2 regions of the Pseudomonas sp. SJZ080 genome follow, and region 2 is predicted to be linked to the other one. Evidence: predicted binding sites of a transcription regulator. Region 2 holds the regulator's gene; the other holds the start of a gene.
The links. Region 2 encodes sigma-54, which starts transcription at its own class of promoters, with help from an activator protein. Its sites were predicted from a motif close to ANTGGCATNNANNTTGCTNT; they were not measured.

Region 1 (7,302 bases), on a different contig from region 2:
ACGTGATCATCTCCGACTCCACCGACCCGATCGGTCCGGGCGAAGTGCTGTTCTCGGAAAACTTCTACCAGGCCTGCCGTCGCTGCCTGAACGAGGGCGGTATCCTGGTGACCCAGAACGGCACGCCGTTCATGCAGATCGAAGAAGTCAAAACCACCGCCGGGCGCCTGCGCAGCCTGTTCCCGGACTGGCACTTCTATCAGGCGGCCGTGCCGACCTACATCGGCGGCTCGATGACATTTGCCTGGGGCGCGACCAATACCGCTTATCGCAAATTGACTCGCGAAACCCTGCAGCAGCGTTTCGCCGGCAGCGGCATCATCACCCGCTACTACAACCCGGAAATCCACATTGGCGCGTTTGCCTTGCCGCAATACGTACTGCAAGCGATCAATAAGCCAAGCAACGACTAAACTGAAGAAGTACGCATAACCCTTGTAGGAGCTGGCTTGCTAGCGATTGGATCGACGCGGTGTATCAGACAAACCGCAGCGTCTGCATCGCTAGCAAGCCAGCTCCTACAGGGAGCGTGTTTTTCATGCTTGCCTGCGATCCTTTTGAACGATCAGTCCAGCCAAAAGTCCAGATAGTTGTAGACCCATTTGCGGGTTTGTTCGAGGAGGCACTGATGCAAAAGTGGAAGATCACTTTCGTGGATGATCACGGCGAAACAGTCGACGAAATCTTTGAGTGTGATGAGTGCCCGGATAACGAGCACGCCGCGAAACTGCTCAAGGAGCGTCTTTTTCCCGTCGCCGCCGAACTGGATCTGAACGATCTGGAGGGGCGCACTGCTGACGCTACCGTCAAAAACCTCAAGACCCAGAACAGCATACAAATCCTCGGCATTACTCCCGTCTGATACACCCTTTGGCACACTCTTGAAACACCAGGCCTTGGCAGGGGCGCTTACTTGAGGCTACTCTGCAAGCGAGATCAGCGATTGGATCGCTAAGGTCTGGTCTTGTCAGCTACATGCTTGTTTCCCGGCCGCAACGTGGTTGCTGCATTGCTCACACCATTCGGTTGCGGGCGTCGGGAGTACGGAAAGTCTATCCATCGGTTTGAGGAGGACGTTTCATGAGCACAGCCTATCAAGAAGACATCAGCAGCTCGGTACTGCGCCGCATGAAAGAAGGCGGTTTCGACTTTTCACGATTCCATCCGATCGAGTTCTACGCCATTTTCCCGGACGAGGAGCGGGCACGCAGGGCGGCAGGGCATTATTCCGGCGAATCCATGAATGCACAGATCAGCGTACGCGATGACGGCGCATGGGCCTTGGAACTGAGTAAAGTGATGTCCGCCACTTACGACGGCATCGGCGACTTTGAGCAGGACTTCGAGGCGGTGGTCGAGCCTTTGGGCGGCATCATCGAAGGCTGGGGCGTCAAGCAGGAGGTACGAGGGCTACTCGCATAACACTATGAACAGCGACAACATCCACTAACGGCTGACCTTCGGGTCGGCCGTTTTCGTTTGTGCGGAATTCAAGGCCCCCTCGCCAGCAATGGGGCCGTGTGGTTGCCGGTGATGTGTGCCATGCCCCAAAACCTGTAGGAGCCGGCTTGCTGGCGATGGCGTCCTCCCAATCTCCGCCAAACCGGCGACCACACCACCGGGCACAAACCCCGAAACAAAAAAAAGCCGCCTGAGCAAGGCGGCTAAAAGGGAAGTTCGGTGAGCTTTTACAGCGAATGCACGGATTATCAGCAGCCACCGCCGGGCAGTGAAATCAACTCTGGCTATGCTGGTGATAGGCGAAAGCATTGCTTCGCAATGAAGCGGGGGCGATCAGGTTGGGGCATTTGCCGCACAGGAATGGTGCGGTGTATGCGCGACGAATATCCAACCGATTGATATCAAAGCGTTTATGCCGATGGCACGGGCCTTGCGAAGGCCTGTATGTCCGGGTGACAAGGAGTACGGCATGATCCGCACCTATTTTGATGAAATGTACGATGCCGGCGGCCAGGTCCGCCCGCATTACCGGGAGTTTGCCCGTTGGCTGGCCGAGACGCCTGACGAGCTTCTGGCCCAACGGCGACGCGAGGCCGATCTGTTGTTTCATCGCGCCGGGATTACGTTCACGCTCTACGGGGACGAGCAGGGGACAGAGCGCCTGATTCCCTTCGACACCATTCCGCGCAGCATCCCCGCCAGCGAATGGCGGATTGTCGAGCGTGGCTGTATCCAGCGGGTCAAGGCGTTGAACATGTTCCTCGCCGACCTCTATCACGAACAGCGCATCATCAAGGCCGGCATCATCCCGGCCGAGCAAGTGCTGGCCAACGAGCAATACCAGTTGGCGATGCAAGGCCTGGATCTGCACCGGGATATCTATTCGCACATCTCCGGCGTCGATCTGGTACGCGATGGCGACGGCACGTACTACGTGCTCGAAGACAACCTTCGTACACCGAGCGGCGTGAGCTACATGCTCGAAGACCGCAAGATGATGATGCGGCTGTTCCCCGAACTGTTCTCGGCCCAGCGCATCGCGCCGATCGACCATTATCCGAACCTGTTGCTCGACACCCTGAAAAGCTCCAGCCCGATCGATAACCCGAGCGTGGTGGTGCTGACACCGGGGCGCTTCAACAGTGCGTTTTTCGAGCATGCATTCCTGGCGCGGGAAATGGGCGTTGAACTGGTGGAAGGCGCGGACCTCTTCGTGCGTGACGACAAGGTGTTCATGCGCACCACGGACGGGCCGAAAGCCGTCGATGTGATCTACCGTCGCCTCGACGATGCGTTCCTCGATCCGCTGGCGTTCAATCCGGATTCGATGCTCGGGGTGCCGGGGCTGTTGTCGTCCTACCGCTCGGGCAACGTGGTGCTGGCGAATGCCATCGGCACCGGGGTCGCGGACGACAAATCGGTGTATCCGTTTGTGACGGACATGATCCGTTTCTATCTGGATGAAGAGCCGATCCTGAAGAACGTGCCGACGTTCCAGTGCCGCAATCCTTCTGAGCTGTCCCATGTGCTGGCCAATCTTCCGGACCTGGTGGTCAAGGAAACCCAGGGCTCAGGCGGTTACGGAATGCTGGTGGGGCCGGCGGCGACGGCGGCGGAAATCGAGTCGTTCCGCGCCCGTATCAAGGCCAAGCCCCACGCGTACATCGCGCAACCGACGTTGTCCCTGTCGACCTGTCCGACCTTTGTCGAAAACGGCATCGCTCCACGCCACATCGACCTGCGTCCGTTTGTATTGTCTGGCCGCGAAACCCGGGTTGTACCTGGCGGTTTGACCCGTGTCGCCTTGCGTGAAGGCTCCCTGGTGGTGAACTCCTCACAGGGCGGCGGAACCAAGGACACCTGGGTGGTCGAGGATTGAAGGAAGCCTGCCATGTTAAGTAGAACTGCCTCGGATTTGTATTGGATGTCGCGTTACCTGGAGCGGGCGGAAAACCTCGCACGGATGCTCGACATCAGTTATTCGCTGTCGCTGATGCCGCAGGATGGTCGCGGTGACGGTCTGCATGAACTCGCGATGCCCCTGTTGATCACCGGCACCCTGGACGACTACCTGGAACGCCACGGCGAGCTGCATGCCGAACGGCTGTTGCATTTTTTCGCTCTCGACGCGGCCAACCCGGCGAGCATCTACAGCTGCCTCGGCGCTGCGCGAGCCAGCGCCCATGCAGTGCGTGGGCGAATCACCGCCGACATGTGGGAAAACATCAACGCCACCTGGCTGGAAATTCGCGGGATCGCCGAGCAAGGTTTGAGTCGCTACGGCATGAGCCGTTTTTGCGAGTGGATCAAGGAACGTTCGCACCTGTTTCGCGGCGCGTCCTACGGCACCATCATGCGTAACGATGCGTTCCGTTTCATTCGGCTGGGCACGTTTATCGAACGGGCTGACAACACCTTGCGCCTGCTCGATGCCCGCTACGAAATGGCCGGCGATCAGGCCGAAGCGGTCAGCGATGGCACAGCGCATGCCTATTACCAGTGGAGTGCTTTATTGAGGGCGTTGTCTTCGTTCGAGGCCTACACCGAAATCTACCGTGATGCGCCCGGTGCCCGGCATGTGGCCGAACTGCTGCTGTTGCGTGCTGATGTGCCGCGTTCGCTACGGGCCTGCACCGAAGAAATCGACCAGATCCTCGCTCAACTGCCCGGCGCCAACGGCCGTCCCGCGCAACGCCTCGCCGCTGAAATGGACGCGCGCCTGCGCTACACCGGCATCAACGAAATCCTCGACGAAGGCCTGCATGCCTGGCTGACCGAATTCATCCCGCTGGTGCGCCAGTTGGGTAACGCCATACACAGTTCCTACCTGGAGGCTGCATGAGACTTTCCATTAGCCACGAGACCACCTATCACTACGAAGATCAGGTGCGGGCGAGCATCCAGTACCTGCGACTGACCCCTCACGACAGCGAGCGCCAGCACGTGCTCAGCTGGCAACTCGACCTGCCGCGCCCGGTACGCGCGCAACTCGATCCATTCGGCAACATCCTGCATGTGCTGACCATGGACGAACCGCACGAAGCAATCATCATCGGCGCCCGTGGTCAGGTCGATATCGACGAACTGCGTGAAGCCGAGCACGAGAGCCAGTCGGCGCTGCCGTTTCTGCGTTTCACGCGCCTGACCGAAGCGGACGAAGCCTTGCGTGCGTTCGCCGAGAAGGAATGCAAAAAGCGCCGGGACCGCTCGGCGCTGATCGATTTGATGCATGGCCTTAACCAGCACATGACCTACACGCCGGGCTCCACCGAAGTGGACACCAGCGCGGCTCAGGCTTTCGCCGGGCGTTCGGGCGTGTGCCAGGACCACACGCACGCGTTCCTCGCCTGCGCCCGCAGCCTGGGCATTCCGTCGCGTTATGTGTCGGGCTATCTGTACAGCGAGAACTGCGAGCACCTGGCCAGTCACGCGTGGGCCGAAGCCTGGCTGGATGACGCGTGGTACAGCTTTGACGTGACCAATGAACTGGCGCGGCCGGAACGCCATTTGAAGCTGGCGGTGGGCCTGGATTACCTGGATGCCTGCCCGGTGCGCGGGATGCGTCGCGGCGGCGGGTGTGAGCAGATGCATGCGAAGGTGTTTGTGTCGCCGACGCCGATGCCTGTGATCTCGGTCCAGCAGCAGTAATCAGGAACACCGCAACCCCTGTAGGAGCTGGCTTGCTAGCGATGGTGTGTCAGCGAAAACGATGTCGACTGACACTCCATCGCTAGCAAGCCAGCTCCTACAAGGGCAGGGAATAGCGTCAGGGTTTAACCTTGCGCCCCGCCATATGCTTCAAATACCCCACCAACATGTCCAGATCGCCATCGGGCAACACTTGCGCCGAAAACCCCGGCATCTTCGCCTGCGGCCACTGCCGCAAACTCTGCGGATCACGGATATAGCGCTTCAAAAAGTCCGCGCCAAAATACTCGGTCGGGTTAAACGGAATGTTCAGATCCGGCCCGAACTGCGCATCCCCGGCGCCATTGAGTCGATGACACGCCAGGCAGTTCTTTTGAAACAGCGCAAACCCCTGATTCACCGGATCGCTCGCCTTTAACGCCGGATCAGGCAGCAGGGCAGGGAAGCGCTCGGCCACCGGCGCCATGCGCTTGATGCTCGCCACTTCGAACGGCCATTGCTCGGGGCTGATGTTGCCCGCCTGCGGATCGGTCCAGACCAGATAAAAGGGACCTGCACTGTGCTTGCCCTCGGACAACGCTGGCCACGGTCTGGCCGGGTCTTCAATCGCCAGCCAGGCCCGCGCGCCCTTGGCATTGAGCAACGGCGCGGCCGCGAGTTCAGCAGCAAAACCATCCAGCGCCACGGCTTGCAGGTGATCGTCAGGCTTGATGCCGGTCAACAACGCCGCCAGGGGCACGGCGAGATAACTCATGTCCCGTTTATAGGAAACGTCGTTGCTGATCGTGATGGTCTGTAACTGAGGATGCTTGAGCAATTCCTCGGTCTGCCAGGTGCGACTGTTCGCGCCCAGCTCCAGGTTCAGCTGTGCGGCATAAAGGGGCGAGCCGAACAGCAAGGCCCCGAGCAGAATGAGCGTTTTCAAATGATCGCCGTCCATGTCGTGGAAGTGCCGCAAAGGGTGGCACACCCACGCTGGCCCGGGTAGCGAGCCAGTCACATTTTTGATGAGGCGATAAAAAACCTTGGCGCCGTATTTTTAAAACCGACTAGCCGGTCACCTTCGTCAGGTTCGGCAAAATCAACAACAGCGTAGTGGCGAAAAGAATGAGCCCGGCTTGACGTACTTTCGAATGTTTGAACATGGCTTGACCGCCTTTTTTGTTATTTCCTGATGCCTGCCTGCATATCTCCATGACGGCAGCGCGTTGCACTTCCTGTAGTGCGAGCGCCTCGGCAAAACCCGACGACAACTTCGCATATGTTGACCTTAGGGCCCGCGTCACTCGTGGTTTAGATCCATTTCGTATGGAGTGCGTACTTATTGCTTTGAAAAAGGTATGAGGCCTATTGCCAGCTTCTTTGCCGCCCTTTTGCTAGACATGTCGGTGTCCTGAAACGGTTAATCCGGTAGCACACTACCGTCCGTCTGAGCGTGTCCGTCAACGTCCGTGAGCATTGCGGTCATTGAATCGGCGGTGGCTCGGCATAAGGTGAAGGCTCAGATTTTCACCGTCAGGTTCGAGGACGTCATGACCCAAGCTTTGATTTTCGACGCGTTACGCACGCCCCGTGGCAAAGGCAAGGCCGATGGCGCCTTGTACAGTGTCAAACCGGTGAACCTGGTGGCCGGGTTGCTCAAGGCGCTGCAGCAGCGCACTTCTCTGGACACCAGCCAGGTCGATGACGTGGTGCTGGGCTGCGTGACGCCGGTCGGCGATCAAGGCGCCGACATTGCCAAAACCGCGACACAAGTGGCCGATTGGGACGTCAGCGTGGCGGGTGTGCAGATCAACCGCTTCTGCGCGTCGGGGCTGGAGGCGGTGAACCTCGGGGCGATGAAAGTGCGTTCCGGCTTTGAGGAGCTGGTGGTGGTCGGTGGGGTCGAGTCGATGTCCCGGGTGCCGATGGGCAGCGACGGCGGCGCCTGGGCGCTGGACCCGGAAACCAATCTGCACAGCCATTTCACACCGCAAGGCGTGGGCGCCGACCTGATCGCTACCCTTGAAGGTTTCAGCCGTCAGGACGTCGATGCCTACGCGCTGCATTCCCAGCAAAAAGCCGCGCGGGCCCGGGCCGATGGCTCGTTCAGCAAATCGCTGGTGCCAGTACGGGACCAGAACGGCATCCTGCTGCTTGATCATGATGAATTCATCCGCGCCGACTCCACCCTCGAAGGCCTGGGCAAGCTCA
Region 2 (7,302 bases):
TATGCTGAGCAAGAAATTTCGCAACATCCTGGTGTTCGGTTGCATCGCAGCGATTTTTGCGGCGGTCGGCTACTGGAACATCAGCCCGGAGCGCTTCCTCGACAAGCCGGCGGTCAAGGTCGACGAGACCAGGATCGACTGGTACGCGACCAACACGCACACGCTCCAGTATCTCGAAGACGGCAAATTGCAGTACGAAATGACGTCTGACAAAGCCGAGCACTTGAAAGCGACCGATGTCACCCTGGTCACCAAACCGGACCTCAACATGTTCCGGGGCACCGAGTTCCCGTGGCACGTGACCAGCGAGCACGCCGAGGTGAACTCCGGTGGCACTGAAGTCGAGTTGATCGACAACGTGCGCGTGAAGCGTACCGACGAAAAGAATCGCGACACCCTGATCACCAGCACCCGCATGACAGTGTTCCCGCAACAGCAATATGCGCAGACCGATCAACCCGTTAGAATCGACGGCGCTGGTGGTGTCTCGACTGGCAAGGGAATGAAAGCGTATTTGAAAGAAAGCAGGATACACCTGCTATCGAACGTAAGAGGACAGTATGAGGCTCGTTAAAACTCTCCCTATTTTGCTCGGTCTGGGCGCAGCACTGGGAAGCGTGAGCGCCTGGGCTCTGCCGAACGATCAACAGCAGCCTATCCGTATCCAGGCCGACGATGCCCAACTGGACGACAAGAATGGCGTTGCCACCTACACCGGCGACGTGATCATCACCCAGGGCTCGATGAAGGTTACCGGCAACAAGGTCACCATCACCCGCACCGCGGCCGGTGACATTGACGTGGTGACTTCGGTGGGCAACCTGGCCTACTTCGAGCAACTGCAGACCGCTGGCGACACCAAGCCGGTTCAGGGCTACGGCGTCACTATCCAGTATCACGCCTCGCAAGACCGCGTCGTGCTGATCGACAAGGCGAAAGTCATCGACAAGGACGGCAACGTTACCCAAGGCGAGAAAATCGTCTACGACACCAACAAAAAGCTCGCCAGCGCCGGCCGTGCCACAGGCACCAACGTGACCGAGTCGCGTCCGCGCATCGACATGGTGATCCAGCCGAAAAAGAAAACCGAAGAGCAAAAGGCCCCGTAATGGCAACTCTGAAAGCTCAGCATCTGGCCAAGAGCTACAAGAGCCGTCAGGTCGTGCGCGACGTCAGCCTGTCCATCGACAGCGGTCAGATCGTCGGCCTGCTTGGCCCTAACGGTGCCGGCAAGACCACTTGCTTCTACATGATCGTCGGCCTGGTCCAGGCCGATCAGGGCCGCGTCCTGATCGACGATCTGGACGTCAGCCACCAGCCGATGCACGGTCGTGCGAAGGCCGGTATCGGCTATCTCCCGCAAGAAGCGTCGATCTTCCGCAAACTCTCGGTCGCCGACAACATCATGGCGATCCTCGAGACCCGCAAGGAACTCGACAAGGCCGATCGTCGCAAAGAACTGGAAAGCCTGCTGCAGGAATTCCACATCAGCCACATCCGCGACAACCTCGGCATGAGCCTGTCCGGTGGTGAACGCCGCCGCGTGGAAATCGCCCGGGCACTGGCAACCAACCCGAAATTCATCCTCCTCGACGAACCCTTCGCCGGCGTGGACCCGATTTCGGTGGGCGACATCAAGCAGATCATCTACCACCTCAAGGCCAAGGGCATTGGCGTGCTGATCACTGACCACAACGTCCGTGAAACCCTGGATATCTGCGAAACCGCCTACATCGTCAACGATGGCCAGCTGATCGCCGAAGGTGACTCTGCCACCATCCTGGCCAACGACCTCGTGAAAGAAGTCTATCTGGGCCATGAGTTCCGCCTTTAAGCACTGAGGTGTCTGGCTGGTTGCCCGAGCGCCTGTCTCGATAAAAAATCAATACTTTTTTATTGTTACAGCGCTCTAGGCAAACGCTGCAGTTTCGGGCATATAATTTGCTTATGTTTGGCGCTCCGGCGCCCTGTAGTGGATGGCGCATGTGCGCCGGCGAATAAGGTGTTTAGCCCCTGCCATGAAACCATCGCTAGTCTTGAGAATGGGCCAGCAGCTGACGATGACACCGCAGCTGCAACAGGCCATCCGCCTGCTCCAATTGTCGACCCTGGACCTGCAACAGGAAATCCAGGAGGCCCTGGAGTCCAATCCGATGCTCGAACGCCAGGAAGAAGGCGACGACTTCGATAACACCGACCCTTTGGCCGACAAAGCCGAACAGCAACCCAACGCCGACGTCTCAGAACCCTCGTACCAGGAAACCGCCCCGACGGTGGACAACCTCGATGAGGGCGACTGGAACGAGCGTATCCCCAACGAATTGCCCGTCGACACTGCATGGGAAGACGTCTACCAGACCAGCGCCAGCAGCCTGCCGAGCAACGATGACGACGAGTGGGATTTCACCACCCGCACATCGGCCGGTGAAAGCCTGCAAAGCCACCTGTTGTGGCAACTGAACCTTGCGCCGATGTCTGACACCGATCGCCTGATCGCCGTGACCTTGATCGATTGCATCAACAATCAGGGCTACCTGGCCGAAACCCTCGAGGAAATCCTCGAAGCCTTCGATCCGGAGCTCGACATCGAACTGGATGAGATCGAAGCCGTCCTGCATCGCATCCAGCAATTCGAACCGGCCGGTATCGGTGCCCGCAACCTCGGTGAATGCCTGCTGTTGCAATTGCGTCAGCTGCCCGCCAAGACACCTTGGCTGGCCGAGGCCAAGCGCCTGGTCACCGACTACATCGACTTGCTCGGCAGCCGCGACTACAGCCAACTGATGCGCCGCATGAAGCTCAAGGAAGATGAACTGCGCCAGGTGATCGAACTGGTCCAGAGCCTCAACCCACGCCCAGGCTCGCAGATCGAGTCGAGTGAAGCCGAATACGTCGTTCCCGACGTGATCGTGCGCAAGGACAACGAGCGCTGGCTGGTAGAACTGAATCAGGAATCGGTGCCCCGCCTGCGGGTCAACGCCCAATACGCCGGTTTCGTGCGCCGCGCCGACACCAGCGCCGATAACACCTTCATGCGCAATCAGTTGCAGGAGGCCCGCTGGTTCATCAAGAGCCTGCAGAGCCGTAACGAAACCCTGATGAAAGTTGCCACCCAGATCGTCGAGCATCAGCGCGGTTTTCTGGAATACGGCGACGAAGCGATGAAACCGTTGGTGTTGCATGACATCGCCGAAGCGGTGGGCATGCACGAATCGACGATTTCCCGGGTGACCACGCAAAAATTCATGCATACCCCTCGGGGCATATATGAGCTGAAATACTTTTTTTCCAGCCACGTCAGCACCTCCGAAGGCGGCGAATGCTCGTCCACGGCGATCCGCGCGATCATCAAAAAACTGGTTGCGGCGGAAAATCAGAAAAAGCCGTTGAGTGACAGCAAGATCGCTGGTTTACTGGAGGCACAAGGCATTCAGGTGGCTCGCCGCACCGTCGCCAAGTACCGCGAATCCCTCGGGATCGCGCCTTCGAGCGAACGCAAGCGGTTGATGTAGAGCCACGCCACAGCGTTCCAGTGGTAGATCATCTGATCTACCGCTTTATGCACTGGCAACGAAGGAGAAGCTGTATGCAAGTCAACATCAGTGGACACCAACTGGAAGTGACCGAACCTCTTCGCACCTACATCGGCGAAAAACTCGAACGATTAGAGCGGCATTTCGACAAGATCACCAACGTGCAAGTCACGATGACGGTCGAGAAGCTGAAGCAGAAAATCGAAGCCACACTGCATATTCCCGGCAATGAAGTGGTCGCAAACGCGGAACATACCGACATGTACGCGGCGATCGACGCGCTGACCGACAAGCTGGATAAACAACTCAAAAAGCATAAGGAAAAGACCCAAAGCCTCCTCCAGGGCGCGACCGGTCGTTAACACTCCCAACCCATGATCCGACTTGAAAGCATCCTGACCCCCGGCCGTTCCCTCGTGAACGTGCCGGGCGGCAGCAAAAAGAAAGCCCTCGAGCAAATTGCCAACCTGATCGCCCGGGAAGTGCCGGATCTGGAGATGCAAGATGTCTTCGAGGCTTTGATTGCCCGTGAAAAACTTGGCTCGACCGGTTTTGGTAACGGTATAGCTATCCCCCACTGTCGGTTGAAAGGTTGCACCTTGCCCATCAGTGCCTTGATGCACCTGGATGCTCCCATCGATTTCGACGCCATCGACGGCGCTCCGGTCGACCTGCTGTTCGTTCTGCTGGTCCCGCAAGCGGCCACCGATGCGCACCTGGAATTGCTCCGCCAGATCGCCAGCATGCTTGATCGCAAGGAAGTCCGTGATCGCCTGCGTAGCGCCGCGAGCAATGAAGCCTTGTACCAGGTTGTCCTGGACGAGCAAAACAGGCACTAATCATGCGCTTGATCATCGTCAGTGGCCGCTCCGGCTCAGGTAAAAGTACCGCACTCGATGTTCTCGAGGACAACGGCTATTACTGCATAGACAACCTGCCTGCCGGGCTGCTGCCGGAACTGGCCGAACGTGCGTTGATTCATACCGAGCTGGCTCAGCCGCTGGTTGCCGTCTCCATCGACGCACGCAACTTGCCGAGTCACCTGAGCCGTTTTCCGGAACTGCTCGCAGAAGTTCGCAGCCGGCATATCCAGTGCGATGTCCTGTACCTGGATGCCGACGAAGAAACCTTGCTCAAGCGCTTTTCGGAAACCCGCCGTCGTCACCCGCTAAGCAGCGCCAATCGCTCGCTGGCCGAGGCGATCAACGACGAAACCAACCTGCTCGGGCCGATTGCCGACCTCGCCGATCTCAAGGTCAACACCACCAACCTGAACCTGTATCAGCTTCGCGATACCATCAAGCTGCGCCTGCTGAACCAGCCGGAACCCGGCACCGCGTTTCTGGTGGAGTCCTTCGGGTTCAAGCGCGGCATGCCGGTGGACGCCGATCTGGTGTTCGACGTGCGCTGCCTGCCGAATCCCTATTGGAAGCCGGAGCTACGCGACCAGTCCGGACTTGATCAACCGGTTGCCGATTACCTGGCAGCCCAGCCGGACGTCGAGGAGATGTTCCAGGACATCTCCACGTACCTGCTTAAATGGCTGCCCCGCTTTGCCGCCAGCAACCGTGCTTATGTCACCATTGCCATTGGCTGCACCGGCGGGCATCACCGCTCCGTCTACCTGACCGAACGTCTGGGTCAGGTCCTGCAAAAATCCCTGAAGAACGTCCAGGTCCGCCACCGCGACCTCAGCTAAAGGATTCACATCGCGATGCCTGCTCTGGAAATCGAAATCATCAATAAGCTGGGCCTGCATGCCCGCGCTTCTGCCAAGTTCGTTGGGGTGGCAGGTCAGTTTCCTTGCCAGATCAGAGCAGGGCGTACACCTGAGACCATGGTCGATGGCAAAAGCATCATGGCCATGATGATGCTGGCTGCAGGCAAAGGCACCAAGATCCATCTGAGAACGGAAGGCGAGCAGGAACAGGAAGCGATGGACGCCTTGGTGGCGTTGATCAACAACTTCTTCGACGAAGGCGAATAAAAAGATCGCAGCCTTCGGCAGCTCCTGCGTGTGAATGCAATCTCATGCAGGAGCTGCCGAAGGCTGCGATCTTTTTTCAGGCGAGCGCGGTATCCATCACCATCATCAAACAAAACCCGATCAACAGCCCAAGGCTGGCCAGCTTGTCGTGACCATGGCGGCGCGACTCGGGAATGACTTCATGGGTCACCACCAACAACATGGCCCCGGCCGCCAGTGCCAGGCCCAACGGCAAGAGCAACTCGGCCAGGCTCACCAGCCAGGCGCATAACAGCGCAAAGACCGGCTCGACCAATCCTGACGCCGCACCGATCAGGAACGCCTTGACCCGCGACATCCCGGCCCCGGCCAACACCAACGCAATCACCAGCCCTTCGGGCACATCCTGTAACGCAATGCCCATGGCCAGACTGTCGGCGTCAGGCATGCCACCGCCCGCCGAGACACCGACCGCCATGCCTTCTGGAATGTTGTGGGCAATGATGGCAAACACGAACAACCAGATCCGTGGCGGAATGACCGGCCGTTCCAGCGTGCCGACGAGCATTTCCGGCGATGCGCCAGATACCTTTCGATCCACCAGAAACAACCCGAACGCCCCCAGCATGACGCCGAAACTGATCAGCCCGCTGGCCGCCCAAGGCGTCAGCCCCAGGCTTTCAGCCGCAGCGATACCCGGAACGATCAGCGAAAACGCCGTCGCCGCGAGCATCACCCCGGCACCGAAGCCGAGCAGCGTATCGCTGAGCGCCTGGGGCATGCGCCGAATCACCAGCACCGGCACCGCGCCCAAGGCCGTACCCAGCGCACAGATCGCTCCGCCCTGTAAGGCGCGCAGCAGTTTGGGTTCAAGATCCAGCCACGCCAGGCCCTGGGCGACCAACAAGCTCATACCCGCCAACAGTAACAGCGACCCCAATGCGTAACGAAACATCCGCCCACTTCCGATCGCCAGTGTTTCAGTGCCCATAGTCAGCCCTGGATTTTTTTATAGAAGACTTAAACCAGTGCAGCCTGATAGCGCGCAGCGACTTCAGGCCAATTGATCACGTTGTAAAACGCGTTGATGTATTCCGGGCGACGGTTTTGATATTGCAGGTAATAGGCGTGCTCCCAGACATCCAGGCCGAGGATGGGGGTATTGCCGCTCATCAACGGACTGTCCTGGTTGCCGCTGCTTTCCACGACCAGGGTCTTTTGCGGCGTCACACTCAGCCAGGCCCAGCCGCTGCCGAAACGGGTCAGCGCGGCTTTGGTGAACGCTTCCTTGAAACGGTCGAGACCACCCAGTTGGTCGTCGATCGCCTTGGCCAGCTCGCCGTCCGGCTGACCGCCGCCGTTGGGCACCATGACTTCCCAGAACAGCGAATGGTTGGCATGACCGCCCCCCTGATTGATCACTGCTGCGCGGAGTTTTTCCGGCAGTTGCTGAACGGCAGCCACCAGTTTTTCCACCGGCCACTCGGCAAACTCGGTGCCTTCGACCGCAGCGTTCAGGTTGTTGATGTAGGTTTGGTGATGCTTGGTGTAGTGGATTTCCATGGTCTGCGCATCGATGTGCGGTTCCAGGGCATCGTAGGCGTACGGCAAGGCAGGCAAGCTAAAAGCCATTTCAATGGACTCCATGATGTAGAGGTGCTGCGGGCGACGCGGCATCGGTGTGCAGCAAACGATGAGTTCGTGGGTATTCGCCGTGCTCGCTGATGAAATTCAGCAGTTCGACGTAGGTTTTGCTGCTCTGACGCAGCGCTGCTTCGCGTAATGCCGGCGCCAGTCGCGGGT

Region 1: a site for sigma-54 is predicted at 1,879-1,898, ahead of FBY04_RS10715 (circularly permuted type 2 ATP-grasp protein). Genes of this name have one in related genera too.

The regions. Positions count from the first base shown of each region.
Region 1 is NZ_VIUK01000006.1:71,504-78,805, forward strand. Features, by position in the region: gene speE (polyamine aminopropyltransferase) at 1-413, shown strand, start outside; gene FBY04_RS10705 (hypothetical protein) at 629-862, shown strand; gene FBY04_RS10710 (ribonuclease E inhibitor RraB) at 1,081-1,422, shown strand; gene FBY04_RS10715 (circularly permuted type 2 ATP-grasp protein) at 1,931-3,340, shown strand; gene FBY04_RS10720 (alpha-E domain-containing protein) at 3,353-4,303, shown strand; gene FBY04_RS10725 (transglutaminase family protein) at 4,300-5,109, shown strand; gene FBY04_RS10730 (cytochrome c) at 5,228-6,049, opposite strand; gene FBY04_RS10735 (acetyl-CoA C-acetyltransferase) at 6,642-7,302, shown strand, end outside.
Region 2 is NZ_VIUK01000003.1:332,509-339,810, forward strand. Features, by position in the region: gene lptC (LPS export ABC transporter periplasmic protein LptC) at 2-574, shown strand; gene lptA (lipopolysaccharide transport periplasmic protein LptA) at 561-1,109, shown strand; gene lptB (LPS export ABC transporter ATP-binding protein) at 1,109-1,834, shown strand; gene FBY04_RS06380 (RNA polymerase factor sigma-54) at 2,019-3,512, shown strand; gene hpf (ribosome hibernation-promoting factor, HPF/YfiA family) at 3,587-3,895, shown strand; gene ptsN (PTS IIA-like nitrogen regulatory protein PtsN) at 3,908-4,372, shown strand; gene rapZ (RNase adapter RapZ) at 4,375-5,232, shown strand; gene FBY04_RS06400 (HPr family phosphocarrier protein) at 5,248-5,520, shown strand; gene FBY04_RS06405 (ZIP family metal transporter) at 5,597-6,490, opposite strand; gene FBY04_RS06410 (superoxide dismutase) at 6,520-7,131, opposite strand; gene FBY04_RS06415 (hypothetical protein) at 7,133-7,302, opposite strand, start outside.